Linked DNA regions of Sediminitomix flava. The protein of the gene in region 1 binds, or shares a complex with, the protein of each later gene. Links are inferred from orthologs where the notes say so. Each region holds a gene or a part of one and is shown on either strand. Other genes may lie near its edges.

Evidence for each region.
Region 2: the proteins of BC781_RS24430 (region 1) and BC781_RS03895 are in contact, whole or in part, in a cryo-EM structure (PDB 6KHJ), measured with the Thermosynechococcus vestitus proteins. The link is inferred for Sediminitomix flava from one-to-one orthologs. Residues at the interface, in WP_126986108.1 of Thermosynechococcus vestitus: Gly6, Tyr7, Glu8, Tyr9, Phe10, Gly12, Phe13, Leu14, Ile16, Cys17, Ser18, Pro21, Ala24, Leu25, Ala27, Ser28, Leu31, Arg32, Pro33, Ser35, Arg40, Leu41, Thr42, Thr43, Tyr44, Glu45, Ile51, Gly53, Ala54, Trp55; in WP_126985484.1 of Thermosynechococcus vestitus: Gln8, Lys26, Trp29, Leu30, Pro33, Met34, Met37, Leu38, Leu83, Ile84, Phe85, Lys86, Glu87, Asp88, Val89, Leu90, Pro91, Ala92, Thr100, Ala104, Val107, Ile108, Phe111, Leu112, Tyr114, Ile115, Ile125, Ser126, Leu128, Phe133.
Region 3: the proteins of BC781_RS24430 (region 1) and BC781_RS07960 are in contact, whole or in part, in a cryo-EM structure (PDB 6ZJN), measured with the Thermus thermophilus proteins. The link is inferred for Sediminitomix flava from one-to-one orthologs. Residues at the interface, in WP_096411116.1 of Thermus thermophilus: Glu45, Ser46, Asn48, Pro50, Ala51, Gly52, Glu53; in WP_223903221.1 of Thermus thermophilus: Met26, Thr27, Asn29, Gly31, Pro32, His34.

Annotation. Positions count from the first base shown.
Region 1 is NZ_QGDO01000011.1:85,239-95,260, reverse strand. Bases 6,060-9,059 are described here. They hold BC781_RS24430 (NADH-quinone oxidoreductase subunit A), read right to left. Parts: upstream 7,800-9,059; coding sequence 7,320-7,799; downstream 6,060-7,319. Other genes in these bases: galE (UDP-glucose 4-epimerase GalE), read right to left, coding at 7,989-9,041; BC781_RS24435 (right-handed parallel beta-helix repeat-containing protein), read right to left, coding at 6,060-7,301. Also shown: BC781_RS24460 (FtsX-like permease family protein), read right to left, coding at 1-46; BC781_RS24455 (sodium:proton antiporter), read left to right, coding at 639-2,081; BC781_RS24450 (T9SS type A sorting domain-containing protein), read left to right, coding at 2,334-3,035; BC781_RS25440 (hypothetical protein), read left to right, coding at 3,048-3,239; BC781_RS24445 (hypothetical protein), read left to right, coding at 3,301-4,362; manA (mannose-6-phosphate isomerase, class I), read right to left, coding at 4,503-5,720; more of BC781_RS24435, read right to left, coding at 5,913-6,059; glucose-1-phosphate thymidylyltransferase RfbA, read right to left, coding at 9,070-9,954; BC781_RS24415 (SDR family oxidoreductase), read right to left, coding at 9,983-10,022. UniProt on the Escherichia coli protein: NDH-1 shuttles electrons from NADH, via FMN and iron-sulfur (Fe-S) centers, to quinones in the respiratory chain. The immediate electron acceptor for the enzyme in this species is believed to be ubiquinone.
Region 2 is NZ_QGDO01000001.1:1,015,374-1,025,276, forward strand. Bases 7,023-9,903 are described here. They hold BC781_RS03895 (complex I subunit 1/NuoH family protein), read right to left. Parts: upstream 9,073-9,903; coding sequence 7,972-9,072; downstream 7,023-7,971. Other genes in these bases: BC781_RS03885 (AAA family ATPase), read right to left, coding at 7,023-7,247; pnuC (nicotinamide riboside transporter PnuC), read right to left, coding at 7,226-7,852; BC781_RS03900 (3-oxoacid CoA-transferase subunit B), read right to left, coding at 9,210-9,869. In the rest of the region: BC781_RS03860 (efflux RND transporter permease subunit), read right to left, coding at 1-1,602; ribH (6,7-dimethyl-8-ribityllumazine synthase), read right to left, coding at 1,682-2,164; BC781_RS03870 (alpha/beta hydrolase), read left to right, coding at 2,419-3,264; BC781_RS03875 (deoxynucleoside kinase), read left to right, coding at 3,512-4,120; BC781_RS03880 (TonB-dependent receptor), read right to left, coding at 4,183-6,543; more of BC781_RS03885, read right to left, coding at 6,720-7,022. UniProt on the Escherichia coli protein: NDH-1 shuttles electrons from NADH, via FMN and iron-sulfur (Fe-S) centers, to quinones in the respiratory chain. The immediate electron acceptor for the enzyme in this species is believed to be ubiquinone.
Region 3 is NZ_QGDO01000002.1:141,326-151,220, forward strand. The notes cover bases 4,732-7,604. They hold BC781_RS07960 (NADH-quinone oxidoreductase subunit D), read right to left. Parts: upstream 6,841-7,604; coding sequence 5,623-6,840; downstream 4,732-5,622. Other genes in these bases: BC781_RS07955 (glycosyltransferase family 4 protein), read right to left, coding at 4,732-5,583; BC781_RS07965 (hypothetical protein), read left to right, coding at 7,266-7,604. Also shown: BC781_RS07935 (DEAD/DEAH box helicase), read right to left, coding at 1-467; Trk system potassium transporter TrkA, read left to right, coding at 877-2,220; BC781_RS07945 (TrkH family potassium uptake protein), read left to right, coding at 2,267-3,778; BC781_RS07950 (acetyl-CoA carboxylase biotin carboxyl carrier protein subunit), read right to left, coding at 3,843-4,343; more of BC781_RS07955, read right to left, coding at 4,318-4,731; more of BC781_RS07965, read left to right, coding at 7,605-8,393; BC781_RS07970 (hypothetical protein), read right to left, coding at 8,394-8,870; bifunctional diaminohydroxyphosphoribosylaminopyrimidine deaminase/5-amino-6-(5-phosphoribosylamino)uracil reductase RibD, read left to right, coding at 9,149-9,895.

The DNA.
Region 1 (10,022 bases):
TTCTGGCTATGAAAAGTGGGACTCTGAAGTTTGATGTTTTACTCATAATTCAAAAATACATTATTCAACTAAAAGGAGCTAGTAAAACAAATTGAAGTATAATGTTGGAAAGCATTAAAAAATCCATAGCTGAATAATTGACACCAAAAAGACGTTATTGTAAATAAATTGTTACTAATTCATCGCTTTCATTAGACATTCTTTTAAGCCTATAAAAATTAATTTGACACACTAAAACCTTGTTAATATAATGAATGTGCTAAAATGGCTGTTCCAAGTATTAAATAATTACAAATATTTTGACAATATTATTTGGTTAAAATGGATTTTAACGGAATAAAACACGGTAATGAGTAAGATTGATTAGAAAGCTGATTTTAGTCATTCTCTTTAAGAATGGAAAAATTTACACTTGCCATACCAAAATTCCATTTTAAGGTAAGGGGAAAAAATTGGATTAAAAATATTACACAACTCGGTAAAAAAAACAGACAAGCAATGAGTGTGTGGGTTGTGGAGAGATACTACTAGACTGTTGAAACAGAAAAATGATGAAAAAACTTATTCTAACATTACTGGTGATGCTGGGATTTTCAGCTTTTGGAGCTGAAGGGGCATTTGCAGAAGTTGCCAGTATTATGAGTGCTAGTGCTGTTGAGGCCGGAGGACATGGAGCACCAGCATCCCCATTTTCAGTAATTCCATTTGTGATTTTATTGACTATGATTGCTACAGGGCCTTTATTTTATGAAAAGTTCTGGCATCATAACTATCCTAAAGTAGCTATAGGCTTGGCCCTAGTTGTAGTTGTGTATTACCTTTTCGGGCTACACAATCACGCTGCGCCATTACACGCTTTCTTTGAGTACTTCCAATTTATCTCACTATTGTCGGCATTGTATATTGCCTCAGGGGGTATCATGATCAATATAGACCGTAAAGGGACACCACTCGCAAATACGGTACTATTGGTTATTGGAGCTATTATTTCAAATATTATTGGTACTACAGGTGCCTCTATGCTTTTGATTCGTCCATTCATTCGTTTGAACAAAGGACGTATTTCTGCTTACCATATCATCTTCTTTATCTTCATGGTAAGTAACGTGGGTGGAGCTTTGACTCCAATTGGAGACCCTCCACTATTCTTAGGTTTCTTGAAAGGAGTACCGTTCGAATGGACATTAGAGCACAGTTTCACGCCGTGGGTATTTGGAATTGGCTTGTTGGCTATTTTATTCTTCTTTGTAGATAAAAGACAAGGAGCAAAAGAAGGTGACCTGATTGAAGATAATTCAAATGCTGAGTATACGAATAAAATTAGCTTTACAGGAGCGAAAAACTTTTTGTGGTTGGTTCTTGTGATTGTGGCTATTTTCATTGACCCTGCAAAATTGAATTGGGTACCTGCAGTAATTGAGCACACAGACGGAAGTTTGGGTATTTCTACAATCCCTGCGGCTAAAGAAGCTGGAACGTATTTGACTGGTTTCTCTTTCATCAGAGAGCTAATCATGCTTAGTGTTGCTTACTTCTCTTTTACATTGGCTGATAAAAGAGCAATTGAAGGAAATGATTTCAACTTTGAGCCAATTAGAGAAGTTGCATTCATTTTCGTAGGTATTTTCGGTACAATGATGCCCGCTTTAGAATTGGTAGCCTCATTTGCAGCATCTCCTGAAGGAGCCGCTCTAATCACGCACAATACACTTTATTGGGGTACAGGTACACTATCAGGTATCTTGGATAACGCACCAACTTATCTGAACTTCTTTACTGCAGCGCTTGCAGCTAAAGGTGGAGATATTGGTAATCTTCAAGATGTAGTTGCCTTTACAGAAGGAGCACAGCAATTCGGAGGAATTGAAGCAATTATTGAGTTGAGAGCAATTTCAGTATCTGCGGTATTCTTCGGAGCTATGACATATATCGGTAATGGACCTAACTTTATGGTGAAATCTATTGCAGAGCAAATTGGTATTGAGATGCCTTCGTTCTTCGGTTATATCGTTAGATATTCGTTGCCAATCTTATTACCAATCTTATTCCTTACATGGCTAGCATTTTTTGCTTTTGTATAAGGTAAAAGAGTTAAGAAATAAAGGTCTTGGTACGCTTAGGTGCCAAGACCTTTTTTTATATCCTTTTTTTAGCTCGTATGAATTGCATAAAAAGTTCATTATTTAGTTGAGAATAGCTTCTTCAATAGCTTATACCTTACGATAGCTCACAGAAGTATCTAGAACCCATTCCATAGCACCTCTGTTTGATGACTGAAACCTAATTACATTCCTAACGGAGATTTAACCTAATTTACTTAACCTACTATCATAATGCTGAAAATTTACTCTTGGGTATTTTTATTTTTTTGTTGCTGCCATTTATCTGTCTTTGCTGAAAAAAGTAAGAAGACAGATATAGAATACGCTGAAGAAGACTGTTCTTCACGTTTTGGTTCTATGATTTTACCGAATAAAGTGACCTACACTTTATCGACGAATCTGATTTCTTTTAAAGTCTGGATGGAAAGCGGTTCTGCTATCATCGAATGGGAAACAAAGGAAGAAACTAATAGTGAATCATTCGATATTCAGAAGTCGTTGGACGGAGAACACTATGAATCCTTATTCAAAGTGGATGCATCAGGAAGCTCGAATGCCATTCAATATTATTTTTTCCAAGATGATTTTCCTGCTCTAGGAAAGAACTTCTACAGATTAAAGCAAACCGCAAAAGATGGCTCTTGCTCATACTCAGATCCTATTACTGTTTTGAATGATATGAGAGAGAAGTTAACGAATAGTTTGCATCCTGCTGCTAGCCATATCTTCATTTCAAAAGATAATCGGACATCTTTAGCCAGCAATTATGATTTTATGCTTTATGATGAGATAGGTAATCAACTGAAAGTAGGAGAGGTGTCAAGTACTCCTCATGCTTGGGAAATTTCTGTAGATCATCTGATACAAGGTATGTATTTCCTCAAAATATCGAATGATAACGGAATACAGTATGAGAAAATCATTGTACACTAAAAGAAGCGATTTATGGAAATATCATCATATATCATGTGGGCAGGGATTTGTTGGCTAGTACCTTCATTACTGTATTATTTGGATACACACTCTGGTGCAACGTTTTATCCGAATGTGATTAATGAAGAAAAACCCACTGAAAAACAGCTTGAAAAGCTAAAAGAACACTACCAAAAAATTTACAACGGAGAGCGTAATAAATAGTATTTAAAGTATCAAACAGACTTCGAAATAATCAAGAAACAACTACTAAAAACCTATTATCATGAAAAAAGGTCTGATAGCGATAAGCTTACTATGTTTGATATCTTTTAGCATAGTAGGACAGAATCGTATTGCCCCGAAAGTTGAAGATGCTGGAAAAGATACAAGTGAAGAGGTCTTAACAATTAAGAATGCTAAAACACTAGATACGAGTGGAACCTTTAAAACTTTGATTATTCAAAAAGGCACACTGAATATTCCTTCAGGGGTTATACTGACCGTTCGAGAAAAGATCGTAATGTGTACCAATGCACTTCTAAACTTAGATGAGGGAGCTTCTATACGTGTTTTGAGCGAAGGGAAAGAATCTGTAGTATTAGAGGGAAATAGTACAATTAAAAATGAAGGAAAAATAGAAATAAATGGAAGTATAATACTCAAAGATTTTAGCTTTTATAGAGGAAGAGGAGTGCTAGAAGTAAAGAAAGATTTCAGAACGGAATCTTTGGCTGAAGTGAATATAGAAGGGGAGGCATTCTTCAATAATCTATTATTAAATAATGAGTCGAACCATAAGTTTTCAATTTCTGAAAAAGCAAAACTAGAGGTGAAATCGAAAATAGAATTGACTCACTACAGTAGCCTAGAAATTTCAGGTCTTTTAGATGGTAAAGGTAGTTTAGATGTTTCTGGGAAATCTAAAATTCATGTGATTGAAAGTGGGCATTTAGCCTTAGCTAAGTCGGCTAGTTTTTCAAAGAATAGTATAGGAGAGATTGTAGGAAAGTTTGAAGTAGGAGAGAGTCTAGACCTATTCGGACATTCTAACTTCATTGTCTACGGAGAAATGAAAGTAAAACAGCATATTCATCACAAGCAGAAAGCAGTTGTAGATATATCAAAGCACGGGAAATTTATGGTAGGAGATAATTACTACCTCAATGATCATGGTGAAGTTTATGTAGATGGTGAAATGATGGTGTGGGGAAGTTTTGTGTCTACAAGCAAGTTGGCGAAGAATATTTTTACAAGTGCGAAAGGAGTTATCAAAGTATCGACTCAAAATACATTAAAACTGGATGGTGTAAATATTTCTGTTGAGGAATCGCCAACTGTTTTATAAGTCTAAAAATAATATTAATAAGGTTGAGAATAATCTGATTAGTAAACCACTCGAAATATTTTTGAGTGGTTTCTTTTTCTATAAAAAAGCCTTGCAAAATAGGTTTTACAAGGCTTTAAATATCTATGAATAAGAAGGTTTTAGTTTAATGGAGCAGTAGCTCTAAACAGTAAACTCTCTTGATCAGCATCAATGCTATAAGCGGCATCTGCGGATGCAAAGAATGCTTCTCCTTTTTCAATCTTAAACTCATCAGTATCTGTCTTCACAGTTACATCTCCTTCTATTGCAATTATAATTTCGGCAGCGTGTTTTTCTACACTTTTATAAGTAGATGCAGAAGGGAGTGTAATTCTACTCAACTCAAAATCTGGAGCAGGACTTTTATAGACACGTTCGTAATCAGAAATATTTTCACCTTCCAATAAATTTGGTGTCACAGCTTCAAAAGTAACATGCTTCAACAGCTCTGGAACATCTACGTGTTTTGGAGTTAATCCACCACGAAGAACGTTGTCAGAATTTGCCATCAATTCCATGTTTACACCTTCTAAATAAGCGTGTGGAATTCCCGCATCTTGGAAAACAGCTTCTCCTTTTTTCGCTTTTACAAGATTGTAGAAATAGATAGAGAAAATACCTCTATCTAAATGATTTCCTTGAGACATTTCCACTGCAGCTTTAGCCGCCCAGTAGTTCGGAGAGTGTTTCTCTAATTTTCCAGCTTCGTAAAGAGGGAGAAGGTGATCGATAAGAGGTTGTAGCATTGTATCTACTTCCTCTTGTGGCATTTCCATAACATATTGATATAATGCCTTATAATTGCCGCTTTCAAAAACAGGAATTAGAGGTTTAAAGACATCATAAATTTCAAGTATCTCACGAAGACTTTGTTCATTTCTGAAACCGTGCAGCAACCAAAAATCGGTTAGAGCAACCATGATTTCAGGTTTATGATTATCGTCTTTATAGTTTCTGTGACTAGCTGAAAGTGGAATTCCTTCCTCATTTTCTCTAGCAAATCCTTTAACTGCTTCCTCTTTTGTTGGGTGTACTTGAATAGAAAGCATTTGCTTTACATCAAGAACTTTGAATAAAAATGGAAGTTTATTGTCAAAACGTTTTGCAATTACATCTCCAAGGATCGTATTTGCATCCGTCTGAATGAAATCATTTAGATTCGTCTCACCATTTTGTGTACTAAGAACTGAAGGAGCTTTATCGTGTGCTCCCATCCAGTATTCTGCGTATGGTGTATTTTCTTCGGCGCTAAAATCTAGCAATTGTGGGATAAATGAATTTCCACCCCATGCATAATTCTGAATCTTTCCCTTAAGTGGGTAAACGTAGGTTTTCATTGTTTATTTATGTATTTCTATCTTGAAGTTTCTTAATCTTTTTCAAATTTAAGAAGGTAAATCTAAGAGTATTCTGATGTTCAAGAAATCATAAAAACATAGTTAATATGTATTATTTCTTAAATGCAGAGTAAAACTTTTACCCATAAATCACAATTACCTTTTCCAATTGAAAGAAGATCAAGTTTGTGTTTAGTTTGCTTCTGCTTCAACCCATTCAATAGCCCCAATATCTGGCTCAGAACTACGATCTATACCATAAAAATCAGTAGTGTATTTTGTCTGAACGCCATTATTTATAGCAGGGCTTTCAGCGTCTAATCTGAAGTCTAGTAAATAAGTGTCTTGTGTAAAAACAGGATTATCAATACTTGTATTTTCAAGTCCACTTATTTCATCTGACGTTGTTTTTATAATATTGTTACTTCCCGAAAGCAAGAATGTAGCATCTTCTTCTTGGTTTATAAAAAGCTCATCATAAAGATCTCCCCAAAGAATGTTATTGGTAAGTGTGATTTCTGTATCACCATAAAACTCTAGATCTTCAAATTTGACATAATTAGAGAAATTAAAGGATGGCTCATTTTGAAAAAATGAAGGGGTAAAATTAGCAAAAGTGTTATGGACGAGTTCATATTTGCCCCCTCCACCAAATGCCATTGCTATTTGAGAGTTGTAAATGATGGAATTGATCAGTTTTACATTGCAAGAAACTCCTAATAAAGCCATGGCTTCCATATTTGCAATCAAGGTATTTTCAATACTGAGATTGGCCGTTTCAGAACCATTTCCTATGTAAAAAATACCATAGCGACCATTTTTAATAATGGTATTTTGAATGATATGATTTTGACTATTTTCAGATAGAAAAATACCATTCCATTGGTTGGGTGCATTGGCATAGTATTCATCTTGACGAATAGATTGGATAAGAATAGTATCTTCTAGAGAGCCTAAAAGTTGAATGTTTTGATTAATAATGATACTTGAAAAGTTGTCCATTAAGATGGTCGCACCAGCATCTACCAAGAGATTTTCACCAATGATATTTCCTCTAAGAACGTAAGGTCGATCAGCTGTCCAGTGTGTAGAATTCTCAAGTAAAGTCTCCGTTTCATTAGCTCCAATAATGTGTACATCTTGTTTCCATGCTTGTACAGGTAGTTCTTGAAGCTTTGCATTGAAGGAAAACTGAAGCTGATTCTCTAAGAAAATCATATCATTTTGATCCGAATTTTCTAGCGTAGCATCTAGAAGCAACATCAGACTGTCTTTGCCAAAAAGTGTGATATTGTTAAATTCTTGAGCATTTTCTCCAAAAAGGCTGATTTGAAAATCATTGGTAGCTTCTTGGAAACGAATGCTATTAATTAAGATTGCATTTTCAGACGGATTGTAAACTTTTAGGCGTTTTGTCGTACTTTTTATTTCAGAATATAAAGTGTCAAACGTAAGTGTATCTTCAGAGAAAGTAAGATTCAGACTTGGGTCAGTACTGATTTTCTCTTCAGAAGGTGTACAAGCAAAAAAAAGGAGTATGTTTAGTAGAAACATGCCTCCTAGCAAAAGTCTGTTTGACATAAAATCTATCAGTTAAAGCTATTGATAAGTCTCGTTGACTTTATTGTATAAATCCTCAGGTACAGGACTTTCGAATTCAGCAGTCTGAGGTTTTGGTTTTACCCAATTTATAAAGCCTTTTCGCCATGCATATGCAAGACCGAGTGCTAAAATACCGACAAAAATGATAGCTTCAAAAAGTGCAAACCATCCCCAAGTTCCTTCCGTAGCATCTATTAACTCTTTTTGACCAAAAACAGTGGCCCAAGGGAATAGAAATATGATTTCTATTTCAAAAAGAATAAACATAAGTGCTACAATATAGAAACGAATGTTGAAGCGTCCCCATGCATTTCCTACGGGATCTTCACCACTTTCATATGTCGTAAGCTTTTCTGGATTAGGTCTATTTGGACGCAAGAGCATTGAAGCCATTAGTCCTCCAAATACGAAAATAATACCTGCAGCAATAAAGAGAAATATATATCCGAAATCAGAGACGATATTCTGTTCTTCCATAAAAAGTTAAAGAATTGAGCTGTTTTATGTTTTTGAGAGAATAACTGATCTATTCGTGATTAGTTATCTAAAAGTCATATAATTACTCAAATTTATGAAAAAACATGAATCAATAGGATGATGTGTAAAAGAAAAGCGAAAACCTTTACAAAAAGATTTCCGCTTTTAGAATTATATTTTTGTGAAACTTTATGCTTCAACTTTTTCGATTACTTGAGAAAGCTTATCTCTGTAGTAGTTTTCCCAAGCCCATGCACTTTTTACCATTTCATCCAAATCTCTTTCAGCTTTCCAGCCTAATTCATTGTTTGCAATGTCTGTATTTGCCCAAACTTGTTCTACATCACCACTACGACGAGGTGCAATTTTGTAATTGACTTTTACTCCGTTAACTTTCTCAAAGGCATTAAGAACTTGAAGAACAGAGCTACCAGTTCCTGTACCAATATTGAAGAACTCATAATTGGATTTACATTCGCCTCCTTCCATTCGTTCGACAGCTTTAATGTGAGCTTTAGCCAAATCAACTACATGAATGTAGTCACGAATACAAGTTCCGTCAGGTGTGTTGTAATCATCTCCAAAAACCTGAAGTTGTTCACGAATACCTTTTGCCGTTTGAGTAATAAATGGGATGAGGTTCTGAGGAACTCCAAGTGGCAATTCTCCAATAAGAGCAGTATGGTGTGCTCCAATTGGGTTGAAATACCTTAACGCAATTCCATTAATTTCTGGGTGAGCTTTTGCAGTATCTCTCAATATTTCTTCACAAACCTGTTTTGTGTTTCCATAAGGTGATTCAGCAACTTTAACTGGTGCATTTTCATCTACTGGAAGTTGATCAGGTTGTCCGTAAACCGTACATGAAGAAGAGAATACAATATTTTTCACATCATGCTTTTTCATACTTTGAAGTATGTTGACTAATGATGTAAAGTTATTTTGATAATATTTTAATGGATCGGCTACAGACTCACCTACAGCTTTTGAGGCTGCAAAGTGAATGATACCAACCATGTCTTTATGTTTTTCAATAAAGGCATCAGTCTTTACAGGATCAATTAGATTGAATGATTCAAAGGTTGGTCTTTTACCTGTAATTTGTTCTATCTGATCTAAAATTTCAATGTTAGAATTTGAAAGATCATCAACGATTACAGGCTCGTAACCTTGTTCAATTAATTCAACTACAGTGTGCGAACCGATAAATCCAGTACCACCAGTAACAAAAACCTTTTTCATTTATTATTTAGAAGTTTTGGAATGTCATTTAGATATTGATTTCAGCTAGGTTTCCTTTCGCTATTTGCTCAAGGTATTTTCCATAGCCGCTCTTTAAAAGAGCCTTGGATAAGTTTTGTAGTTGCTCAGAATCAATAAAGCCCATTCTGAAAGCTACTTCTTCTATACAACCGATCTTTAAACCTTGTCTTTCTTCAATAACTTGAACGAATTGCCCTGCTTGCATCAATGAAGCAAAAGTACCCGTATCTAGCCAAGCAGTACCTCTATTTAATTTTCCAACAGAAAGCTGTCCTTTCTCAAGGTATACTTTATTGACATCTGTGATTTCTAATTCTCCTCTAGGACTAGGTTTTAATGATTTCGCAATTTCTACGACTTGATTATCGTAGAAATAGATGCCTGGTACAGCATAATTTGATTGAGGATTTTCAGGCTTTTCTTCAATTGAAATTACTTTTTCATTTTCATCAAAAGTAACTACGCCATATCGCTCTGGATCATTGACGTGATATGCAAATACAACTCCTCCCTCAGGATTTATTTTAGACTGTAGAAGTTGACTCATTCCATCGCCATAAAAAATATTATCACCTAATATTAATGCTACAGAATCATTTCCAATAAACTCTTCTCCAATAATGAAGGCTTGTGCTAGTCCATCTGGAGAAGGCTGAATTGCATAAGTAATATCGCAACCTATTTGAGAACCATCACCCAAAAGCTTTTTGAATTGAGGCATATCATGAGGTGTTGAAATAATCAAGATCTCACGAATACCGGCAAGCATTAATGTTGATAGAGGATAATAAATCATTGGCTTGTCATACACAGGCATGAGCTGTTTACTGACAGCCAATGTCAAAGGATGTAGGCGAGTGCCTGATCCTCCGGCTAAAATAATTCCTTTCATAGTTATAGTGTATTTGCGTTTCTTAGGGTTAAGAATTTACCACCAAATTTTCCCAGTACCAACGGACA
Region 2 (9,903 bases), on another replicon or contig:
ACCAGAATTCTTGAAGTATTTATTGATTGTTGCTAACTCCATTTTTGAAGGCAATCGATAATCTATCGTATCTCCTCCGTTATAAGCTTGATTGGCTGCTTTTAAGAAAGTAGCCATAGAAATAGCAGGTGAAACCTCGTCAATAGAAGATACAAAATCACTTATCTCCTCTATTTTTTCAAAAGTACCTTTTCTTCTATACCCTTTCTTACTGCCTGTATCTACTATAATTTCTAATGGCATTACACCACTAAAATTATCTTCAAAAAATGCCAAATCTTGTCTTACACTAAAACCTTCTGGAAGGTCATCTACCATGTAAGAATTAGATTTCACTTTCATCAGTCCTACAATACTTGCGATTACAATCACAAAAGTGGTAGCGTATACCCAAGTCCTTTTGGTTGTTACTACTTGGTCAATACCATTGATTAACTTACCAGTAGGTGTAAATTCTAAGTGCTTTAGCTGCTTTGTCGTTGGGTCTGGCAAATATGAAAGCACTGCAGGAATGTAAGTCACACTGATCACGAAAGTAGCGAAGATGTTAATCCCTGCTACAATACCGAACTCCATCATTCCTTGAATACCTGTGAAGATCAATACCATAAAACCAATAGCCGTTGTTGTATTGGTAATTAGCGTTACAAAACCGATTTTCTTAATCATTCTTGTAATCGCCTTGATCTTATTCTGATGGTGACTGTATTCTTGATGGAATTTATTGATCAGATAAATACTGTTTGGTATACCTATGACCACCAATATTGGTGGTAGCAATCCTGTCAGAATCGTAATTTTATAGCCTATGAGCCCTAATGTTCCTGTCACCCAAACGATCAGAATACCGATCATCATTAGTGCCACGATCACAGGTGTAAATGATCGGAAGAATAGGAACATTACTAGTACAGTAACACCGATTGAGATACCCAAGAAAAGGCTCATCTCTTTCTTCACCTTCGTAGATGTGATATAGCGGATAAAAGGCAATCCCGACCTGCGAATGTGTAATCCTGTTTCTTCTTCAAAACGATCACATTCCTGAAAAATCTCATCCATCATCGGGAATCGTTTTTCAGAGTTCAGGTAGTCACTCTCAAAAGCTATAACGACTAATGAAGCCCCCGTTTCGGCATTAAATACTTTATTCTCATAAAACTTTTGCTGGCTGAACAGTCCTCTCAAACTATCCAATTCAGCTTGCGACTGAGGCGACTTGTCAAAGACAGGCTTCAGTTCAAATTTCTTTTCGTCTCTGTTTACTACTAATTGTGGAAGGTTGGCTACACTAATAACACTGTTAACACCACTAATCCCTTCAACCTTTTTAGTAAAGCCTTCAAAAGCTTTGTAATTCTCAAACTCAAAGATCTTATCGTCTTCGAAACCTAAAATCAATGCATTGGCATCCTCTCCAAATGTTTCCAAAAATTGGTTGTAATAAACCATTTCGGGATCTGTATCGGGAATGATACGTAAGAATTCATAGGACATTTCAGCCTTTCGCCCTTGCCATCCCATAAAAACGGTAAACAGCAAGAGAGAAATGATAATAAATAAGCGATTTCGGAGAACGACTCTTGTAAATTTTGTCCACATAATTAAAACTAGAAAGACAACCCTCTTTTGTTAATCTTCACCCAAAAAATAACCCCCAACTCTTGGGGGCTTTCAACTTTTATTGATTAAAGCCTAGCATTTTTACGGCTGCCATTGCTGCTTCAACACCTTTGTTACCATGCTTTCCTCCTGCACGATCCAATGCTTGTTGCATTGTGTTTGGTGTAAGAACTCCAAAAATCACAGGTTTATCATATTTCAAAGAAACATTGGTTAAGCCTTGTGCTACAGCATGACAGATAAAGTCAAAGTGTTTTGTTTCTCCTTGAATCACACAACCTAAGCAGATTACTGCATCTACCTCGTCAAGTTGTGCCATATACTGAGAAGCCAAAGTCAACTCATAAGTACCAGGAGCATACTCTTTGAAGATATTTTCTTCTTTTGCACCTTCTTTTAGTAAAGTTTCAACTACACCATTGAACAATGATTCTGTGATGTCAGTGTAATAATCAGACACTACAATCGCAAAACGCTTGTTCGAAATATCAATATCTTTATTTTTTACGTACTCGCTTAAGTTTTTCAGTGATGATGCCATCTTGTACTATCTTAATTTTATCTATGTCAATACCGTGCAAATCTAATAAACTTAATGAATTTGATCGCCTATCTGATTTCTTTATCCTAAGATTTTTTGTAATAAATACAGAATTCTTTTCTATCTTCTTAAGATTCCCGACCTTTTGAATACTAGACTGTGTGTTTACCAACTTAAGTAACACATTATTCCTCAGAATCTAAGCTTGGATGTTAAGTCTAATCTGAAATCGTATTTTTTTAAAGAAAAAATTCATGCAGCAAAAAGAAATCTCATACAATACTCCAGATGGACAGGCCTTTTATGCTTACCAATGGAGCCCCGAACAGAAACCCAAAGCTGTTCTTTGCTTGGTACATGGTTTTGGAGAACACATCCATCGTTACGAACACGTGGCCAAGTTTTTTGTAGACCATCAAATTGCACTTGTAGGTTTTGACCTTAGAGGGCATGGACGTACTGAAGGTAAAAGAGGGATAGTCAGTTCATACGATCAATTAATGGATGATATTTCATTTTTTATTCAGCAGGTAAAAAATGAATTCCCAGACTCATCTTATATTTTGTACGGACACAGTATGGGTGGTAACCTTGCATTGAATTATTTATTGGCAAAATCAAACGAATTTGAAGGGGCTATTATCACGAGTCCTTGGCTAAGCCTTGCTAGCCCGCCCCCTTCTTTTGTTGTTTCTATCGCAAAATTTATAGGTAGTATTTTCCCTAACTTCACTGTGCAAAGTAAATTAGACGAAGAAGGTTTGTCTCGTGATTTAACGGTAGCTCAAGCCTACAAAGCTGACCCTTATGTACATGGCGTAATGGGTACTCAATTATTCACAGGAGTATCTGCTACAGGAAAATCTATAATAGAAAAAGGAGCTAATTTCTCCCTTCCCATGCTTCTTATGCATGGAAATCATGATACCGTAACATCTCACAAATCATCTCAGCAGTTAGCAGATAAAGCAAATGAAAATCTTCTATTCAAAGAATGGGATGAAGCAAGGCATGAACTTCACAATGAAACGAACCAAGAAGAAGTGATGAATTATATGCTTCAGTGGGTTGAAGAGAACATTTTAGTGAAAAAAGCATAGAAATATTTCCTATTTAAAAATCTCCAAATTCATCGATGTGATTTTGGAGATTTTTTATTGCATTTTATAAAGTCCTCGAAAACCAATATCTTGCGCTCGAAAAAGCGTACTTGTACTTTCTTTGATCTTCATTTTGATAAGAGATCGTAATGACTTTTTCATTAGGTAATGCACTTCTGTTACTTCATAAACAGATCAACACATACCTTTGTGTAGAGGGGAATATTTAGAGAAAGAAGAAAAAAGAATGAAATTAATAGCTGTTGAAGCGAATATAGGGGTAGGAAAAAGCACACTTCTACCGAAACTAGCAGATGAAATTGGTTTTACTCCAATTAAAGAAGATGTTGATGACCCAATGTTTACCAAGCTTCTGAAAGATTTTACAGACAATCCTCATGATACTGAGAAACGTCTTACCTTTCAAAAATACATTACAGAAACCAGAGCTAAGTTACTTAACAATATTCCTGAAGGAAATTATCTGATTGAGCGTTCGCTATTTTCAGACCTCATTTTCTCTCAAGTGAATATGTTGGGTATGGAACGCCCTGATGGAAAGTATTTGAGCTACTACTACGACATCATTGACGCTTTGAAGGATTACCCTCAAGTAGATGCTATTGTATATTTGCAAGCAGACCCTAAAGTGAGTTATGAACGCTTGCTTAGAAGAGGTAGAAATGCTGAGGCTGGTACTCCATTTGAGTATATCTTGGACCTTCATAATTATCATGAAGCAGCTTTACCTCAAATCTGTAGAACGTATAACACTCCGCTTATTCGTATAGACTGGAATAACTTTGGTAGTGCAAGAGACATTGCTGATAGATTGAAAAACCAAGATATCATCTAAAGAAAAACACCTCAAGCAAACAAAATGCTTGAGGTGTTTTTTTATATAAACACTATTGAAAATTATAATTTCATAGATACAGAGAACATCACATTTGTTCCTGCCTGTGGGTAATAATAATTCTCAGTGATCAACTCATTATCCCAATAATAACTAAAGGTATAACCATTCGCCTCGTAAGTATGATTAAAGATATTATTAATCTGACAAGCTAGATCAATAGACTTCATGAATCGAGGTTTGATACTGTATGAAAACCTCAGATCATTCACAAAGTAAGCATCTAACTTACGGTTTTCATTCGATGTATTATCCAAATATTGGTCGCCTACATATTTAGAGATAAAACTCACCTCAAAGTTTTTAAATGGACGGTAATTCAATTGCGCACCACCTACTACACTTGGACTAAATGCAATATCTGTATCTTCATAGGTATTATATCTTACAAACTCATCAGTACCCTCTGTGTAATCATAAACAACCTCTGTAAACTCAGCAATTTTATTGATGCTCAAAGCCAAATTGGCTGCAATACTTAACTTTGAATTGAAAGCATAGCTACCATCAAGTTCAATACCCATTCGGTAACTATCATCTACGTTTGTTCTGATATTTGAACCTACATCATTCAATTCACCTGTCACTACAAGTTGGTTAGTATAATCCATCAAATAATAATTCACATTCAATTGTGTATTACTATTTCTGAAACGGTATCCTAACTCAAAGTCGCGAAGAGTTTCATGTTTTGGTGTTACACCATCTAGCGCATCTACAAAGTCAGAACGTACAGGCTCTCTATTCCCAATACTATACGAAGCATATAAAGATGAATTTGGTGTCATTTGGTAGTTGATTCCAAACTTAGGGTTTACGAAATTATAAGTTCCTCCCGTATTGATATCTACAAGGTCATTATCATTTCCTTCTGTACGGTAATGAATGTAGCGATATTGAAGATCTCCGTATAAATTGAGTTTGTCAGACAACTGATAAGAAGCCTTTACATAGGTATTTGCTTCTTGCTTTTTTCCTTCATTGAAGTAATAGCGGTCTCCCCATTTTGCAGGACTCGCTGTTTCAGCCCAAATCACTTCTCCAAAGTGATCGCCCACATACTCATTAGCTGCTCCGCCAATATTTAAACTCAATCGATCAGAAGCATAATTAAGACTTAGCGTAAAACCATAAAAATCATTATCTAACCATCTCTGACGAATCAAATCTGTTTCTGCACCAGATTCCGACACCAATTGGTAATGAGCAGGGTCTTCACCTTCTTTATACTCTTCATAATACCCACGACCTTTTGTGTAATGCAAAGCACCATTCAATGTCCAGTTATCAGATAAATCTTGCGCCAAAATCAACTGATAATGGTCTTGTTGATAATTATCTGTTTGATTTTCGTAAGTATAATAGTTATAAGTTCGGTCTTCTTCCAATAGGTATTCTGGTACTCCCCACCAAGATTGGTATGTTTTTTCTTTTCCTGTCCAAGCATTCAACTTAATCATGGTAGACTCTCCGTAGTATCCTCCAGACACCCAAAGTGACTTAAGATCAGAAAAAGCCCTATCTACATAACCATCTGAAGTAATATTTGATAGTCTGACGTCAAAAGCAAATTTATCATCGATCAGCCCAGTACCTAATTTCACGGTGTTCTTCATCGTATTGAATGTACCGTAAGCATTATTGATTTCAGCATAAGCATCAGGGTTTACATTTTCAGTCTGAATATTTACTGATGCTCCAAATGCTGCGGCTCCGTTGGTTGATGTCCCGACACCTCTTTGTACTTGAAGTTGATCTACCGAAGAAGCAAAATCGGGCATATTCACCCAAAACACATTATGAGATTCCGAATCATTCAAAGGGATTCCGTTTACCGTCACATTGATTCGTGTAGCATCGCTACCTCTGATACGCATCCCTGTATAACCAACCCCTGCACCCGCATCTGAAGTAACAACCATTGAGGGGGTTTGCGCTAAAAGGAAAGGCATATCTTGTCCAAAGTTTTGTTTCTCAATAACCTCTTTATCCAAATTGGTAAATGTCATTGCCGTTTTGTCTGTTGCCCTAAGTGCATTGACAATAACTTGTTCTGTCATGATTACTTTTTCCTCCAAAGCAATCTCGATCGTTGTATTTTGCTTGAGCGTTAGCTTTTGAGTAAAAGTCTGATAACCAAGAATACTAACCTTCAGGTCATAGCTTTCAGCAGGAATGTTATCGAAAGCAAAGTTTCCGTCTGCATCCGTAATTGTTCTGTACTTTGTTCCAAGCAATTGAACATTGGCTGCAATTAATGTTTGATTGTCGTTAGCTGAAGTTACTTTTCCAGTAATACTAAATTGCGCAAAAGCACACACTGGTAATAGCCATACCAGTAAGCCAGATAATAATTGTTTCATTTGAAGTTGTTTAAAATCTGAAGACTAGGAAACGTCTTCGTTTCAACTATCCCCGAATTAGCATTACCTAATCGGGTTGTATGGGTATACTCTCAGCCCGTTGTATTGAGGCACCCCTAGTTGTGAATGTTACGTGATTACAAATGTTTATAAAAAACGGATGCAAAAGTAAGAATTTATTTCGAATTTAGAAGTAGTTCTATATTATTTATCGCCTTCTCAATTCGCTCTTCCTTCAGTCCGCCTATTATAATGACATTACTACTTAGTTTGTTTAGTTCTTTTTGGTACATTTCAAATAACTCATTTCTGAAATGCGGGTGTTCTCGCTGAGGATCAGCTTCCCAAGGTAAATCTGGTTTCATCAAAAAAATAAGATCATACTGCTGTTTTTGTAGTTGATCAACAATCCAAGCATCCGATCGTCCATACTTCACATCCCCCCAAACTTTGAGTACTGTCATTTCTGTATCTACAAAAAGGATTTGATTTGCCATTGGAATCAGCTGCTCTTCTGCTGCTAATTGACCTTTAGCAATGAGAAGAAGGTCTTTTTCTTCATATGGTCTATCCAGTTTTTCGATATAAGTCCGAGCAAACTCAGGAACCCATACCGTCTGATAATGCTTTGCTAAAAGTTCAGCTAAAGTACTCTTCCCACTAGACTCTGGACCTGTAATGGCTATACGGTAAGTTTTTGACATGCTTCTTGTGCTTTCTTTTTCCAAGAGAAATATCCCCAAATAGCTAACAATAGGTAGAAGAAATAAAGTAGGCTACTCAAGTACCAGCCTTTATAAAAATATAATGGAATGGCTAGAAGGTTTGCCAAAATCCAAAAATGCCAATTTTCAACTTTACGCTTTGCCACAAGCCACATCGCTACGAAAGCAGGGGCAGTACTAGAGGCATCCCACCAAGGGACATTCGTATCAGTAAAATGATCGAGAAAAAAGCCCAAGGCTATAAAGCTCAAAAGAGCGAAACTTATACTTATTAAATTCTCTTTGAAGTCATTGAAAGTGATTGGCAATACAGCATGATTCGAATCTCTACGAGTCCACATGTACCAACCATACACACTCATCATCACATAATATGCATTGATACCCATTTCAGCATATAAAGCAGAAGTATAGCCCATATACACAAAAATGCCCACACTGATTAAGCCTAAAGGATAAACTGCAATATGATTTTTACGTTCATACCAAACACTCATCAAACCTGTCGCGAAAGCTACTACCTCAAACCACTGTAAAGCTTTAGCAGTACTCCAAACGCTCTCCCAAAATTCTACCCAATCCATTAATCCGTAATCATATTAAAAATTCAGCCCGCAAAGATAGCGTAACTCTTGAAACTAAAAAACGGAAGTTGTTTCTGTACAACTTCCGCTCTATTCATACCATTTAGATCAGTCTTCACCTAGATCATCATCAATCTCCAAACAGCACTAATAAGTACTAATACAAGTGCCATTGGTGTCAGGTATTTCCAACATAATGCCATTAACTGATCAATACGCAAACGTGGATAAGTCCAACGAGCTAGCATTTGGAAAAACACCAAAGTAAATGCTTTTGAGATTAGCCAAAATGCTCCCCAAGCATACCCACTTACTTCACCGACAACTCCACTTGTCCAATCTGCCAAACGAACAGAACCAATATTGGGCAAAGGCGTATTCCAACTTCCTAAGAAAAGAATACTAGCCAGCAAACTTGCCAACAACATCATTCCATATTCTGAAAGCATCAAGAAGGCAAAACGCATTCCTGAGTATTCTACGATATAACCTGCAATCAACTCTGATTCTGATTCAGGTAAATCGAATGGTGTACGATTAGCTTCCGCTAAAGATGCTACGAAGAAAATGACAAAAGCGAAAAAGAGGAATGGAGAACGGAAAATGTTCCATGTCAAAAATCCTCCAACTTCAGTCACATTTATATTTAAAAACTTTAATCCGAATAAATAATTAGGATCGGCATTCAATAATTGAGCTGAGAATATACCTTGTTGCATACTCATCTCTTGTAGATCCAAGGTCTGAGAAATCATCACAGGACATAAAATCGTTAAACTCAGTGGTACTTCATATGAAATCATTTGAGCGGCAGAACGCATTGCGCCATACAATCCATATTTGTTATTAGAACCCCAACCTGCCATCAAAATACCAATCACATCCATTGAGATGATTGCCATCATGTAAAAAACACCAACAGCGGCAGCTGATCCAACAAAGTTTGGTGCAAAAGGGATAATCGCGAAACCTGCGAAAATAGAAGTAAAAACAACTACGGGCGCTAACTGAAACAAGGGTTTGTCAGCTGCCGCAGGTCTAGTATCCTCTTTTGTCAAAAGCTTGACGATATCCGCCAACGTTTGTAGTAATCCGTAAGGACCTGTTACCATCGGTCCGACACGATTCTGAATAAAGGCAGAAACTTTACGCTCTGCATAAACTCCAAAAAGTGCGAATGTAAGGATAAACGGAAGAACGATAAAAAGTGCAATAGTCATATTCTCTTGGTCTTATTCAACTCTCCTAGCAGAAAGAACTCACAAAGATAACTATTGTTTGAATTATAAAAAGAAAGCCAGACTCGAATACTCAAGTCTGGCAAATCTGGTCGTATAATTGAATTGGTTTATGATATCTAATCAAGTTGCATTTCAGGGATTTCTCCTTCTACAATAAGCTTACCTGCTGTTACTTCTTTAATTTCTTCCACACTCACACCTGGTGCTCTTTCCAAGAGCTTAAAACCTCCTTCAGGTAATACATCAAGTACCGCAAGATTTGTCACGATTTTCTTTACACAGTTTACTCCTGTGATTGGAAGGGTGCATTTAGGCAATAATTTTGATTGACCTGATTTGCTACAATGCTGCATAGCAACTATAATATTGTCAGCAGAAGCAACCAAGTCCATAGCTCCTCCCATACCTTTCACCATCTTCCCAGGGATTTTCCAATTGGCAATATCTCCATTCTCAGAAACTTCCATTGCGCCTAAAATGGTCAGATCAATATGTCCCCCTCTAATCATCGCAAAGCTTTCAGCAGAACTAAATAGGCTAGAGCCAGCCAACATACTTACTGTTTGCTTTCCTGCGTTGATCAAATCAGCATCAACTTCATCTTCTGTGGGAAAAGGACCGATGCCTAACAATCCATTTTCAGATTGTAATACGACATCAATATCAGATGGGATATAGTTTGCTACAAGAGTCGGGATACCAATACCTAAATTGACATAAAAGCCATCCTCAAGCTCTTTCGCTATTCGTTTAGCAATTCCGTGTTTATCTAGCATGTTGTTGTTTGTGGTTTTTGAGTCTCTATTGACA
Region 3 (9,895 bases), on another replicon or contig:
TCAGCTTCATCAACTACTAAGATTTTACAATCATCAAGTTTCACAAAGCCTTGACTTTGTAAATCAAACAAACGACCAGGGGTTGTTACAAGAATATCAGTCTTTTTCAGACTTTCAATTTGTTTTTGATTAGAAACACCTCCGTAAACTGCCGTAGTTCTTACTTTAAGATATTTCCCTAGACTTTTAAATACTTCAGTTGATTGTTCTGACAATTCTCTCGTGGGAGCCATTACAATGGCCTTCACGCCTTTCGCTTTTTGAAAAGCTGGTTTTGTCATCAACTGAAGAACTGGTATTGCAAAAGCTGCTGTTTTTCCAGTACCCGTTTGTGCAATCCCGAGCAAGTCTTCGCCCTTCAAGATTGCTGGAATAGCTTTATCTTGAATTTGAGTAGGCTTTCTCATACCTGCATCTTCCAACGCTCGGATGATTCTGTCGTCTAGTTTAAATCTGTTAAATCGCATACTGCAAAATTAGGTGTATTCTATTTAAAGAAAAAACAATGCGCCCTTTCCTATAGTTGAATTACATTTTTGACATTCTTAATGAACACTGAATAATGCCTAGAATGAACGCTTGAAACGTAATATCCATCAAAAATGTTTATTCGACTCTTCTTTAGTTAAGATTTATTAAGAGATAATAAAATGAACTGAAACCCAGTTTTTATTGCTAAAAATCAGATGATGTGCAATTTATTCTAAAATAAATCACTTTTATATGCATCCTAGAAATAAGGAATTCCTTACCTTCGCTAGGTGATTCTAATCTCAACTGAGATTATTATACTGTAATTTTGTTTTTTTTAAGAGCGAAAAGGGGCTGAAATTCTCTGTTTTTCCTTTTCCTTAAGCAACTAAAAGAACCAAGAAAGTGAAAGTCATTATAGCTGGCGCTGGAGATGTAGGGTTTCATCTTGCTAAATTATTAGCAAATGAAGAACATGATATTACGCTGATCGATGTAGATGAGAGTCGACTAAACTACGCAAATTCACATTTGGATGTAGCCATCACAAAAGGAGAGTCTACGTCATTTAAAGTATTAGATCAAGCAGGGGTACATAAATGCGATATGCTGATTGCTGTCACCACAGATGAGGCAAACAACATTCTTACAGCTACAATCGGAAAAAGATTAGGAGCTAAGAAAACAATCGCGCGTATTAGAAATAGTGAGTTTCTTCAGAAAAGAGATATTCTGGACCTTCGAAAAATGGGGGTTGATGAATTAATTTCGCCACAACTTTTGGCTACAAAAGAAATTAAGCGACTCTTAAAAGAAGCTGCAATCACAGACACCTTCGAATTTGAAAGAGGTCTTTTATCACTAATCGGTATTACAATTGATGAAGAAGATCCACTTCACAATCGTACGCTGAACGAAACGTCTGTTCTGAATCCAGACTTAAACTTCCTAACAGTTGCGATCCTTCGAGACAATAAAACGATTATTCCGAGAGGAAGTACTCGTTTTAAAATGAAAGATCACGTTTACTATATCGCTAAACCAGAAGGAGTTGATAGAGTTTTAAAACTTACGGGTAAAAAACAGCGAAAAAAGATACGTCGAATCATGATTTTAGGTGGTTCACAAGTAGGTTATTATGCTGCTCGCTCATTAAGTTACAAATACAACATCACCCTTATTGAAAAAGATAAAGACCGTTGTTTTGAATTAGCCGACAAGCTTCAAAATACGCTTGTTATCAATGGGGATGGTAGAGATGTAGAACTATTGGAGCAAGAAGGTATTGAAGAAATGGATGCTTTCATTGCTGTAACTGGTGATTCTGAAACAAATATCATTACAAGTTTAGTAGCCAAAACTCACGGCGTACAGAAAACCATTGCCCTTGTTGAGAACATGGATTACATCCACCTTTCTCAAAACATTGGTGTGGATACACTAATTAATAAAAAGCTTATTGCGGCCAACTTTATCTTCAGATACATTCGTAAAGGTCAAGTACTTTCACTTACAAGTATTCATGGTGTAGACGCCGAGGTACTTGAGTTTGTAGTACATGAAAATTCAAGAATTACTGAAGGTAAACTGAAGGAACTAGATTTCCCTAAAACAGCCATCATTGGAGGAGTGATCAGAGGTAATCAATCTCATATTCCGCTTGGAGACTTTGAGTTCAGACCTTACGACCGTGTTGTTGTTCTTGGTCGTCCTGGATGTATTCCAAAAATTGAAGCTTTTTTTAATTAACATTGATAGATTCACATAACTGACACTTTTTACGTCAGTAACGGAAATGGGAAATAGAGAATTTAATCGAAAGACACCTTTATTAAACTATAAAGTAATTGCAAGTCTGATGGGAGTACTACTCATTTTGAATGGTATTTTCATGCTGATTTCATTACTTATTTCTTGGTACTATAAAACAGAGCACTGGGATGCACTGCTTATATCAGGATTAATCGCCGTTTCTTGCGGTAGCCTTGCATTTTACTTAGGCAAAGGGCATGAACTAAGAAAGCAAGACAAAAGCAGCAAGAAAGAAGAACTTAAAAAGAAAGATGGATTCATGATTGTAACCCTTGGTTGGGTTTTAATGTCTTTCTTCGGATGCCTTCCATATGTCATCAGTGGTGAAATTCCATCACTCACAGATGCTTTCTTTGAAACAATTTCAGGCTACTCAACAACTGGAGCATCCATTCTTACAGACATAGAAGCTGTAGACAAAGGAATCCTATTCTGGAGAAGTTTGACACAGTGGATCGGGGGTATGGGAATCATTGTACTTACAGTTGCTATCTTACCAATTTTGGGAATTGGAGGTATGCAGCTTTTTGTAGCTGAAGCACCTGGTATCTCTCCTGACAAATTACAGCCTAGAATCAAAGAAACAGCCAAAAGACTTTGGTGGGTATATTTAGGTTTAACCATGGTAGAAATGGTTCTTCTCATGTTTGGAGGAATGGACCTTTACGATGCTTTAAACCATGCATTAACTACTATGGCGACTGGCGGATTCTCGACTAAGAACACAAGTGCTGCAGATATGAGTCCTTACATTCAATATGTAATGATTGTGTTTATGTTCTTGGCCGGTATGAACTTCACACTCAACTATTTTCTTTTCAAGAGAAAGTTTCGTGAAATATGGGAGAATGAAGAGTTTAAAGCATACTTAGCTCTTGTTATTTTCTCAACCGTGATTGTAGCAGGAGTTGTTTACTCGACATCATTTAACTCTAACGAAAAGATTTTCAGAGACTCTTTATTCCAAATTGTATCTATTATTACAACAACAGGATATGTTTCTGCAAACTATATGGAATGGCCTTCTTTAGCCATAATGTGGGTATTTATCCTCATGTTTATTGGTGCGATGGCTGGTTCTACTGCTGGTGGAGTAAAATTGGTAAGACATATTTTACTATTCAAAAACACAACTTTGGAGTTAAAAAGACAACTTCACCCTTCAGCGATCATTCCTGTAAGATTTAATAATAATGCAGTAACTGAAAATATCATTTACAATGTATTAGCCTTTATCGTAGCTTATATCTTTGTATTTGGCATTGGCGTACTTATTTTATCAGGATTAGGTTTAGACTTTAATACGAGTTTAGGAGCTGTAGCTACAAGCTTAGGAAATATTGGGCCAGGTATTGGTTCTGTAGGACCTGTAGATAACTTTGCACACCTTCCTGCTGCATCTAAATGGATATTATCATTCTTGATGCTCTTAGGTCGATTAGAGCTATTTACAGTCTTGATTATATTTACTCCTAGCTTCTGGCGAAAGTATTAATCATTTAAATATAACGAATGAAAAAATCCTGTACCGATTAGCTCGATACAGGATTTTTTATTGCTTATTCAAAATCTATTAAAACTTGATTCTTTTCAACATTATCACCTTCGGATAATAGTATTTTTGTGACTGTGACATCAGAAGAAGCTTTGATCACATTCTCCATCTTCATCGCCTCAAGAATCAATAGCTTCTCTCCTTTCTTAACTTCTTGCCCTTCTTCTACGGCTATTTCTAATATTAAGCCAGGCATTGGAGCTTTTAGATTTTTCACCCTCTTAGATTGAGTTGAATTTAAGCCCATTTTTTTCAGAAGCTGATCCATCTCTGTTGTGATATTCAAGGTATATTCTCTATTATTTACAAGAAGAGTTACAGAGTTCTCATTCCAGTCTGTCTTGACTACATCGACATGATAGCCTTTATTTTTATAGAGAATATGGTAAGAGTTTTCTTTAATTTTCTGAACGTCCCAATCTAAAATTTCAGAATTAATAAGGGTTTGTCCATTTTGTGAATCAACTTCAAAAGTGTTATTATTTTGAGTTGTAATAGTTAGCATATGTTGAATGTTTATGTATTGGTTTCGAGTTGACCTCAACATGAAATACCGTCTTCAAAGATTTAGCAATCTCATGAATATGTACTTCTCGTTCAAGTTGGGAAACCGCAAGCTTTCGCCCATTATCTCCCATTTTCATCAACTCATCTATTGGTTTGTCTTGTAATGTACAAAGATTTTTTTGAAACTCTTCGATACTTTCAGGACAGGAAACCAATCCACATTCATATTTTTTTATCATTTCAGCACCTTCCCCTGCTCCATTAAACAAGATAGGTAAACCAACAGCTAAACTCTCATACATTTTAGCAGGAACAGTTCCATACACATGCGCTCTTTGACAAATGAGAGCTGCATCAAAAGATTGAAGTAGTTGAGGAATTTCTGAAAATGAAACAGTCGGGTGTAAAAATATCCCCGAATCAGGGTTTGCATCTATGTAATTCTTTATAGCCTTAGCTTCAAAGCCATCGCCATAAATATGTAATTCACAATTGAAACTTTTGAAATCCGTTCTTTGACATAGATTAAATAAGCCGTGGGCTACTCCCAAAACCCCAGTATAGACTAACTTTAATGGTTCACCATTACTTCTAGAATAAGATAATTTCTTTTCAAACTTTGAGGTATCTACACCAGTACGGCATAAGGTACTAGGAAGTGAAGTTGCGGCTAATATATGGTCTCGAATTTCTTCAGACTGAGCAAATAGTTTATCGCTGCTTCTGTAAAAAAATCGCTCAAACTTACTCAGAAGAGAATATGTCAAACTCTTCTTGGACAACAAGCCTAAATCGGCAATTGCTGAAGGCCAAAGATCAGAAACATTCAAATAAACCTTTGCCCCTAAGAGTTTAGCAAAGATTAAAGCTGTAAAAGGTTGAAGTAAAGGAGGTGTCTGAATAAGAAAAACCTCAGGTTTACGCTTTAGCAAATGCGGAAATGATCCTAAAAAACTTAAGCCCAAGGAAATCATTCCGAAGAGTCGGGCAATTTTACTTGCATTTTGACCTGTAGAAAACCAATGTCGTCTTACTTTAATACCATTCACCTCTTCTTCTACAATCCATTTTCCTCTGTATTCTTTCTGGATACGATTTGTAGGGTAAAAAGGGTGTGCAGTCATGATTTCGACATCATGTCCATCCTTTTTGAGTGCCCATGCAATATCTTGGAAAAAAAAAGGTGCAGCCCCAAAATCTGGGGGATAACTATGTATAACGATATTAACTTTAGCCAACTTCTCTTTGGTTTTATTCTTCTCAACACAAGCTGATCTTTAACGATCAACCTCTCCCATCACGACATCAAAAGATCCCATAATTGCAATTAAGTCAGCTAGTGGAACCCCTTTAGCTATTTCTGGTAAAATAGATAAATTCACATAACTACAAGCTCTAGCTTTTACTCTCAAAGGCTGATCAGACTTTCCAGAACTTCTGAAATAAAAGCCCAATTCACCTTTAGGGTTTTCAGCCCTAGCGTAGTAATCCATTTTTACTGGTCTAATCTTTTTAGGAACTAAAGCTTGAGGATCAAAATCTTTATCTCGTTTATGCTTCTTAGTTAGAACGTCTAAACATTGAGAAATAATATGTAGAGACTCGTAACATTCTTGAAGTCTTACATCTGTTCTATCCCAACAGTCTCCAACTTGTCCCATCTTACCTTCTCCTACTGGAATATTGAATTCCAATTCTGGATAAACTGAATATGCATCTACTTTTCTAAGATCATATTTCAAACCAGAACCTCTTAACATTGGACCAGAAAGACCATAATTTATGGCAAGATCTCTTGAAATTACGCCAATATTAGCCGTTCTCTCAATAAAGATCTTATTCTCCATCAGCAGTTCCTTGAACTCATCCAATTTTGGTTTCAGATATTGCACAAATTCACCGCACTTTTCTTCAAAACCAACAGGAAGGTCATAATATAAACCACCAATCCAGATATAATTATATAGCATTCGAGCGCCCGTAATCCATTCCAATAACCTTAGAATATGCTCACGGTCTCTCATCACCCATAAAAATGGCGTTGTAGCTCCAATATCGATACCAAAGGTACCTATAGCTAGAAAATGAGAGGCTATACGATTCAATTCGGCTACCAATACTCTGATATACTCCACTCTAGGAGGTATCTTATCATCAATACCCAACATCTTTTCAACTCCCATTGCATATGCGTGCTCTGAATTCATTGCAGCAGCATAGTCCATACGGTCTACGAAAGGAATGACTTTAGGAAATCCCACAGACTCTGCATGTTTTTCAAAACAGCGGTGTAAGTATCCCAAATGAGGAACAACTTCTTTGATATACTCTCCATCAGAAAGTACTTCCAAACGAAGAACCCCATGCGTAGACGGGTGATGCGGCCCAATATTAAGCAGCATTTCACCATCCTTTAAGTCACTCTCTTTGTAAAATGTAGGAGCAGAATTCGTTAGATGATTTTGGTCGTATTGGTATTGAATAGTTTTGCTCATGCTATAAATATTATTCTACAAAGATATAAAATGATTTTTTTATTACATTCTTGGCAATAGATACTAATTGAATTTAGAGTGATTTGTTTACGAATTCTAAAGCTTTTCGTCTGATAGCGGCTTTTTATACCTCAAATCATTTTTTGAAAGTTACTACTTTTTAAGTACTTTAGATTTATTAACACTTAAATTAATCCTAATTGGAACTTTATAAAATAAGTCACTTTAGGCACTATCTTATCTCATAACTTATACTCATACTCTTGACTTCTGATTTCTTTACAAATACTTTTTCATACCTGTCCACAGGAATTATGATTGCGATTTTGTCGTACTATTTTTTTAAACTATTTAATTGGGTTAACTTGAAAAAGCCCAATCATCAGAGTCTACATGTCTTTGTCATACTATCTTATTGTATTCTAATGAGTGGTTTAGTACAAGCATGTAAGAGTTCATTGGAAATCCCTAAAATTGAAACCGCTGTTTTCCTCGGGAATAAAGCCAATACATATTCTAAAAACCCTCATGTTTCCTATAATATGACGCAAAAAGGGAACAAATACCGAATTGCCTACAAGTTTGCTGATCACAATGAACAAATTCAGACATTTAATACTCAATTAAATATTAATTCGGTTCAGAAAGCAATCAATGATTTTGGACTTCCTAAACAGTTATTCAGACCTCAGTATGTTACCGCGGGATTTCAGTCAACAGATAATGAAATAAAAGGCTTAACCGCTTGGGAATATTCTGCAAAAAATAAGGTTCGTCCAAATATTAATAAGTTAGTAAAAGCGTACAGAGACTTTGCCAAGCCTATTGCAGCCTTTACAGCTAAGACTTTAGGAACAAATGCCACAAAAAGAGAAATAGTAGATTTTGTCTTAAAATTCTGCCAAGATATTCCTTTCGGAGTCCCTCCTAGTTATAATCAAAATTTGCATATTGGAGGATTACTAACTCCTCCTCACTTATTGGTTAATGGATACGGAGATTGTGACTCGAAAGTAGTTCTTTTCACTTCTATATTATCTTTTTTTGATGAAATAAATACTGTACTTCTCTACATGCCAAATCATCTTGGCGTTGCCATAAAACTTCCCGTCATTGAAAATGATGAGTTTATTAAAATTGGAGATGAAGAATTTGTGATAGCAGAACCTACAGGCCCCATCAGGCTACCTTTGGGTAAAAAAGGGAAAGAACATGGTCCGATTAAGGAAATCGTATCAATTTCAATTGGTAAAGAGCTACAAAGAAAAACTTCTGTAGAACACTCAGAGCATTTCATTCACACAGGAAGCATTACTTTTTGGACAGATATTAAAGATGAGGGAGAAATAGAGGTTTTTCTAAACAATACTCAAATAGGGAAGCTTGATATTTCTTTTGATCAAAAGCCTGAATGCAGAAATATCAACGCTTTAGTAGTAGACAAAGAAATTGGATATTATCAACTCGAAGCTAAAAGCAAAAAAGGCTCTATTTGGTCAGGTACAATCACTGTAAAATCTAATACCTGTAAGTTAGTTAGAATCGGTCATTAGTTACTGTATCTTTTCTTTTTCAAGAATATCACGGACAATAGCCAAATGATGATTTGTATGAATTTCTATAAATCGTTTGGCTTGATCTCTATTCAGAAGATTAAAAACAGGATGCTCAAAATAAGAATTGGGAGGTAATTCATCTATTTTTTCTACAAAGACTTTCGCTGAATCAAACTGCGTGAACAAATCTTCCTTATTTATCTCACTCGGAGGCAAAACAGCTTGAGGAGATTTTGCCTTCCCTCTTGGGATTTTCCCTGTCATAAAAACAAAACTACGCATCAAATTGAAATTAGACTTATAGTTTTCTGGATGAGAAAGCTCTAATGCTCTATAAATCTTATTGACAACTTTCAATGTGTGATCTAGATGCCACGCTACATTAACCTCAGAAACTTCCGTATTAATAGTATCCATTAAAGGGATGTATTCATAGATTTCTCCTAATTGCTTTTCTAAATAATTTTCTGACATCTGATTTGAGTTTGAGCAAGAAGACAAGATTAGACAAATAGATATAACAATTATTCTTAGCATCAATAAAATTATGTTGAAGTAGTCTAATCTATAAAAGAGTGCTTTGAAAAGAAAATCTTTTTAGGGCAGTTTTTAGATGAAAAAAAGAATCACTTAATAGGTATATACGGTAAGTTTAAAATATAATTTTATAGAGTTATTGAAACTCTATTAAGACCATGTCTTCGTTTTTTTGTTACTTGCTTTACATTTCACTATTTACATTTTAAAACTGTATGCAAACAAAAGAATCTTTTATGAACAGGGCGTTAGAACTAGCGCTTCTAGGTTTTGGCAAAGTAAGTCCTAACCCAATAGTTGGATGTGTTATTGTTAAAGATGGAAAAATCATAGGAGAAGGTTACCACAAAGTATACGGTGGTCCTCATGCAGAAGTAAATGCGGTAAACAGTGTAATCAACAAAGAAGACATCAAAGGATCTGATGTTTACGTCACCTTAGAACCTTGTAGCCACTACGGTAAAACACCTCCCTGTGCAGATTTATTAGTTAAACACCTTCCTAAAAAAGTTATTGTCTGTAACCTTGACCCCAATCCTTTAGTAGCTGGAAGGGGAATGAAAAAGTTAGAAGACGCAGGGATAGAGACAGAAGTAGGTGTTCTTGAAGATAAAGGTCTAGAAATTAATCGCCGCTTTTTTACATTCATGCAAGAAAAGCGACCTTATATTATTCTAAAATGGGCACAAACAGCTGATGGCTATGTGGCTAGAAAAAACTTTGATTCTAAGTGGATCAGTAATTCTTTTTCTAGAAAAATGGTGCACAAATGGCGTGCAGAAGAAGACAGTATAATGGTCGGGAGAAATACAGCTCAATACGACAACCCTAGTCTTAATGTACGAGACTGGCAAGGTAAAGACCCTGTTCGGGTAGTAATAGACTCAGAGCTGAAACTGAGCAAAGACCTTAACTTATTCGATCAAACAATACCTACCCTATGTTATAACTTAAAGCAAGAT